2 regions of the Chungangia koreensis genome follow, and region 2 is predicted to be linked to the other one. Evidence: predicted binding sites of a transcription regulator. Region 2 holds the regulator's gene; the other holds the start of a gene.
The links. The regulator HrcA, encoded in region 2, represses chaperone genes, less so after heat shock. The targets are predictions, from matches to a motif close to TTAGCACTCNNNNNNNNNGAGTGCTAA.
Positions count from the first base shown of each region.

Region 1: a site for HrcA is predicted at 1,548-1,574, ahead of groES (co-chaperone GroES). Genes of this name have one in related genera too.

Region 1 covers NZ_JBHSEC010000004.1:38,532-41,960, forward strand. The annotation lists gene groL (chaperonin GroEL) at 1-1,189, opposite strand, end outside; gene groES (co-chaperone GroES) at 1,223-1,507, opposite strand; gene ACFOZY_RS04315 (CPBP family intramembrane glutamic endopeptidase) at 1,709-2,443, shown strand; gene ACFOZY_RS04320 (redox-sensing transcriptional repressor Rex) at 2,481-3,113, opposite strand; gene ACFOZY_RS04325 (ABC-F family ATP-binding cassette domain-containing protein) at 3,254-3,429, shown strand, end outside.
Region 2 covers NZ_JBHSEC010000019.1:487,398-490,826, forward strand. The annotation lists gene lepA (translation elongation factor 4) at 1-233, shown strand, start outside; gene hemW (radical SAM family heme chaperone HemW) at 307-1,449, shown strand; gene hrcA (heat-inducible transcriptional repressor HrcA) at 1,540-2,577, shown strand; gene grpE (nucleotide exchange factor GrpE) at 2,593-3,183, shown strand; gene dnaK (molecular chaperone DnaK) at 3,210-3,429, shown strand, end outside.

The sequences.
Region 1 (3,429 bases), on a different contig from region 2:
CGTCTTCGATGCGAAGTTTACGTTCTTTCAATTCTGTTTCAGTTGCAGCACCAACTTTGATGACTGCTACGCCGCCAGCCAATTTCGCAAGGCGTTCTTGTAGTTTTTCTTTGTCGAACTCGGAAGTTGTTTCTTCCAGTTGCGCACGGATTTGGTTCACGCGGCCAGCGATCTTGTCGGAGTCGCCATTGCCTTCAACGATTGTTGTGTTGTCTTTCGAAACAACGACTTTCGCTGCGCGGCCCAATTGTGTGATGTTCGCAGATTTAAGGTCAAGACCAAGGTCTTCAGTAATGACTTCACCACCAGTTAGGATAGCGATGTCTTCAAGCATTGCTTTACGGCGATCACCGAAGCCAGGAGCTTTAACAGCTACTGCGTTGAATGTACCACGTAGTTTGTTGACGACAAGTGTAGCCAACGCTTCACCTTCAACATCTTCAGCCACAAGCAATAATGGTTTTCCTTGTTGTACTACTTGCTCAAGAACAGGAAGGATTTCTTGGATGCTTGCAATCTTCTTGTCAGTGATCAAGATGAATGGGTTATCCAAAACAGCCTCCATCTTATCAGAGTCCGTTACCATGTATGGAGAAGCATATCCGCGGTCGAATTGCATTCCTTCTACAACGTCAAGTTCAGTCGTGAAGCCTTTGGATTCTTCAATTGTGATAACGCCGTCGTTGCCAACGCGTTCCATTGCTTCAGCGATCAAAGATCCAACTTCATCGTCACCGGAAGAAATAGATGCTACTTGAGCGATTTCTTCTTTGCCTTTGATTTCATTGGAGATTTCACGTAAGCCTTCAACTGCAGATGCAACTGCTTTTTCGATTCCTTTACGGATACCGACAGGGTTAGCCCCAGCTGTTACGTTTTTCAAACCTTCACGGATGATTGCTTGCGCAAGAACCGTTGCAGTAGTTGTACCGTCACCTGCGATATCATTTGTTTTGGAAGCAACTTCTGCTACCAATTTTGCACCCATGTTTTCGAATGCGTCTTCTAATTCAATTTCTTTCGCAATTGTTACACCGTCATTTGTAATAAGTGGTGAACCGAATTTTTTCTCAAGAACGACGTTACGTCCTTTTGGTCCAAGCGTTACTTTAACAGTGTCCGCTAATTTATCTACTCCACGAAGCATTAAGCCACGTGCGTCTTGGTTAAATTTAATTTCTTTTGCCATTCGTAATCCTCCTCCTAATTTCCTTATTGAGTATTAGCCTACAATGGCCAAGATGTCGCTTTCGCGAAGAATTAAATATTCATTTCCTTCATACTTCACTTCTGTACCGGCATATTTCGAGAAGATAATCTTATCGCCTTCTTTGACTTCCAATTCAACACGTTGGCCATTTTCCAAAGTGCGGCCAGTTCCCACAGCAACTACTTTACCTTCCTGTGGTTTTTCTTTTGCGGAATCTGGAAGTACAATGCCGCTCGAAGTTTTTTCTTCAGCTTCGATTAATTCGATAACGATTCGATCGCCTAGTGGTTTCAACAAGTGAAACACCCTCCTCTGAAAAAAGTTGTTTTTCAATTTATTAGCACTCTCCAACAAAGAGTGCTAACACACTTATAATAATAATTAAAGTGGTTTTCTTTTGCAAGTTTGAACTACTAAAATTGCCCAAGTTTTCGTTTCCTTTGCGATGCAGGTCTAAACCCTCTAAAATCGTAAGTATACTTCTTTGGGGGTCTGATTGTGAAAAGTAAAAGAACAGCGCTTTACATCCTCATTACATATATCGTAATGCAGTTATCAGGATTGCTTTTTGCTCCACTTCTCTTTGCCTTTTTTACATCTTCCGGTATGGATCAGTCTAAAGCTGAGTTACTCGCATCTGGTTGGTGGATCTTTGTTAGCATGTTAGCTGCAGTCATCATTGTGGCAATTTTTGGATGGAAGGATAAAAAATTCTTTGATGTATTCAAAGGAGTTAAATCGCCGACTTGGCTTGTGATCGTGTGGGGGATTGTAGGATTTTTCTTGGTGTTGTTCGGACAGATGCTCGCCGGTATGATCGAGCAGCAAATGTTCGGAATTGACCCTGGCTCACAGAATACCATGAATCTGATAGAAATTGCCAAAGTTGCGCCTGTTGCCATATTCGCAATCGCGTTCTTTGCGCCTATCTTAGAGGAACTCATATTCAGACGTGTCATTTTCGCTTCCCTCATGAAAAAGACAAACTTTTTCGTTTCGGCTGCTGTAAGTGCTATTGTCTTTGCCATTATCCACATAGATTTCTCTCACATATTACTGTATGCTGTCTCCGGGTTTATATTCGCCTTTCTTTACCATCGTACAAAAAGGCTGCTTACCTCCATTATTGCCCATATGCTATTGAACGGATTCGTTGTCTTGATTAATCTTAACCAAGATAAGATCCAACAATTCATTGAATACATGGAGCAACTCCAAAAAACGGGCATGTAAAAAAACAAGAATCTGTAAAATCCAGATTCTTGTTTTTTCATTCTTCTATTTTCCCATCATTCTTAATGAAATAAATGAGGGTTTGCAATTCTACTGACAGGTCTATTGTATGTACGCGTACGTCATCACGAACTGAAATTCGGACAGGCGTAAAATTCATGATTCCTTTAATACCCAGCTCCGCAAGACGATCAGCCATCTCTTGTGCAGACCGAGATGGGACGGTTAGAATAGCAATTTCCACATCGTAATTAGGGAGTAATTCTTCCATTCGGTCCGGATGGAAAACTGGGATGCCGCTAATGATTTCACCATCTATCGGGGCATGGTTGTCGAACGCTACGACAATCTTCGTATTGTGGTTTTTATGGAAATTGTACTTTAAAAAGGCACTTCCTAAGTTTCCCGCTCCGACGAGGGCCACATTTGTTTCAACATCCTGATCCAACGTTTCACGGAAAAAACGGAGCAAGTATGGAACGTCATATCCGTATCCCTTACGTCCAAGTGCGCCAAAGTATGAAAAATCCCTTCTAATAGTGGCGGAATCGATTTTCATCGCTTCACTCAGTTCCTTCGATGATACCCGCTCTTTTCCGGCATTAGCAAAGTGTTGAAGAAAGCGGTAATAGAGAGACAATCTCTTAGTCGTAGCCTGCGGAATTTTCATGTGTTCATCTTTCACGTTAAGCCCTCCGCTCCGTTAAATCGTTTCCATCTTACATCTTTCGCCCTATTCTGTAAAGGGCAGGCCGTTGCCAGTAATAGCCGTATCCAGTAAACTGAAAGGGTAGAATTGAGGTGTTTTTCATGATTGTCCTTCAAGTCAATCAATTATATAAATCATTTGCCGCGGAAGAGATTTTAAGCAATATCAAGCTGGAAGTACAGCACCGCGATCGTGTGGGATTGGTCGGTCGCAACGGGGCAGGCAAATCGACATTACTGAAAATCATTGCGGGCGTGATGTCCTATGATAGCGGAGA
Region 2 (3,429 bases):
TTGAAGTACCGGTTCAGGCTGCGATCGGAACGAAAATCGTTGCCCGGTCGACGATTAAATCGATGGGAAAAAACGTACTTGCTAAATGTTATGGCGGCGACATTTCCCGTAAGCGTAAACTTTTAGAAAAGCAAAAAGAAGGGAAGAAGCGCATGAAGCAAGTGGGATCAGTTGAAGTTCCACAAGAAGCATTCATGGCTGTTCTCAAAATGGACGATCAAAATAAGAAATGATGATTAGGGGGCACCTTGCCCTCTTTTTTGTTGATGGACTGTAGCTTTATGTTTATGAAAGGAGGAGGTAAACATGGTAGAAGGCATTTATATTCACATCCCGTTTTGTCAGCAAATTTGCCATTACTGTGATTTCAACAAAGTATTCATCAAGAACCAGCCGGTGGATGAATACATTGAAGCACTCAATACTGAAATCATCCTTCTGATGCAATCTGGTGCAATCACCAGAAACCCCAAAACAATTTTTTTAGGCGGCGGAACACCAACTGCTTTGAATCCTTCCCAGCTCTTAAGATTAATGGAGATTATTCAACAGCATTTCGATCTTCCGACAGTGATTGAGTTTACTTCTGAAGCGAACCCCGACGATTTAACACTGGAGAAAATGCAGATTCTAAAAGACGGCGGAGTAAACAGGCTTAGCATCGGGGTCCAATCCTTTCATCCTGAACTGTTGAAAAAAATTGGGCGGACACATAGTAACGAAGATGCATACCGGACAATCGAATTAGCTAAAGAAATTGGATTCCAAAATCTAAGTATCGATTTGATGTATGGATTGCCAGGACAAACCATGGAAGATTGGGTTGAAACGTTAGATATCGCCTTAAAATTGGACTTGCCTCATTACTCGGCTTATTCATTAATTATTGAACCGAAAACAGTGTTCTATAATCTTATGAACAAAGGTAAGCTTCGATTGCCAGGAGAAGACCTGGAAGCAGAAATGTACGGTTTACTCATGAAGAGGATGGAGGAAGCGGGGAAATGGCAGTACGAAATAAGCAATTTCGCTCAACCGGGAACTGAATCACTCCATAATCTGATTTACTGGAACAATGATTCCTACGCAGGAATCGGTGCCGGAGCTCACGGTTATTTAAATGGTACCCGCTACTCAAATGTCGGTCCGTTGAAACGATATATTAACCTGTTGCAGGAAGGGCAGCTTCCAGTTCTTCAATCTCATGAAGTGCCGACAAAAGAAAAAATTGAAGAAGAATTGTTTTTAGGATTACGAAAAATTGAAGGGGTATCTTCAAAGCGCTTTAAAGAAAAATTCAGGTTGGATTTGCTATCTATCTTTGGAGATAAAATAGAGAATTTGATTGAACAAGGACTTCTTGAGTGGTGTGACGACTCAATTAAACTAACACAAAAAGGGAAATACTTAGGCAACGAAGTATTCCAAGAATTTCTGATTAGCGGGTAAGCCATTTAATTGACAATGGCCCCCGCTTTTTGATAATTTAAGTATAGTATTAGCACTCAAATTCAACGAGTGCTAACAGGAGTGATGATCATGTTGACGAATCGGCAAATTCTCATATTGCAAGTCACTGTTGATGATTTTATACAATCTGCTCAACCGGTAGGATCCAGACAGATTTCGAAGAAGAAAGAGTTGTCATTCAGTCCGGCTACTATTCGAAATGATATGGCTGATCTGGAGGAACTCGGTTTCCTTGAAAAACCACATACTTCTTCAGGGCGTATTCCGTCTGAAAAAGGGTATCGCTATTATGTCGATCATCTATTAAAGCCGGAAAATATCAGGCAGGAAGATCTGTTTACGATCAAATCCATTTTCATGGAGAAAATGACGGAAACAGAAGAATTGATCAAAAGGTCCGCGACCATTCTTTCGGAATTGACAAATTACACGTCAATTTTACTAGGGCCGGACGTCGGGAAACACAAGGTTAAGCGATTTTCGATTGTTCCCATCAATTCTGAATCTGCTGTAGCGATCATTGTAACGGATGAAGGGCATGTCGAGAATAGATTGTTTTCGATTCCTGAAAATATTGCGCCGTCAGATCTTGAAAAAATGGTCAATATTCTGAATGAAAAACTTACCGGAACATATTTGCATGACCTTCACAAAAAACTTGAAAATGAGACTGTTCATCTCTTCAGACAACATATTAACCGATATGGAGAACTATTTTCTTCGTTCAGGGAAGTTGTTTGGATTGAGCATGAAGACAAATTGTTTTATGGTGGTAAGATGAACATGTTCAATCAGCCAGAATTCCATGATGTCCAAAAAATCAAAGACTTTATGGGACTACTGGATGAATCTGAAGCAATCGCTTCAATCTTCCATGAGCGAAATAAAGGAATCAAGATCAAGATAGGCACAGAAAACAAACTGGATGCCATGGGAGATTGTAGTGTCATAACTGCTTCTTATCGAGTAGGGGATGAGCAGAGCGGTTCCATTGCGATTGTTGGACCGAAACGAATGGATTACCGTAGGGTAGTATCCATATTGGATCTACTTAGCGGAAGTCTCTCCAAAGAACTCACCCGCCTATTATTGGCTGACCGGCATTAAAGGAGGATTCATATTTTGACTGAGAAAAAAGATGAATTGGAGCAAAATCTGCAAAAAGTGGAAACGGCTTCTTTAGAGGAAGCAGCTTCTGATGAGACGGTTGAACTCAACAATGAAACAGAAGTTCAGCAGCCAGAAGATGAAACAAGCGAGCTCCGAAAACAGATCGAGGAACTGAAAAACAAACTCGAAGAAGAGGAAGCACGAGGGTTAAGGGCACGTGCTGACTTTGAAAACTTTAAACGCCGAAGCAATCTTGACCGGGAATCGGCTGAAAAATACCGAGCTCAAAAAATATTGACAAATATTCTACCGGTCCTCGATAACTTCGAACGTGCATTGCAAGTGGAACCGAAAACTGATGAAGGGATATCTATCTTGAAAGGGATGGATATGGTATACCGTTCTCTTGTAGCAGCAGTTGAAGAAGAGGGATTGTCTGCAATTGAAGCGGAAGGCAAAGAATTCGATCCTAACTTCCACCAAGCTGTCATGCAGGAAAAGGATGAAGCGAAACCAGCCGGGATCGTATTAGCAGAACTCCAAAAAGGGTATATGTTAAAGGATCGCATTCTAAGACCGACGATGGTTAAAGTTAACGAGTAAACCGATTGAATTAGGAGGAATTTATAATGTCTAAAATTATTGGTATTGACCTTGGAACAACAAATTCTTGTGTAGCTGTATTAGAAGGTGGCGAACCGAAAGTCATTCCTAATCCAGAAGGAAACCGAACAACACCATCTGTTGTTGCATTCAAAAATGGTGAACGCCAAGTAGGAGAAGTAGCAAAACGCCAATCCATTACAAACCCGAATACAGTTATGTCAGTCAAACGACATATGGGTACTG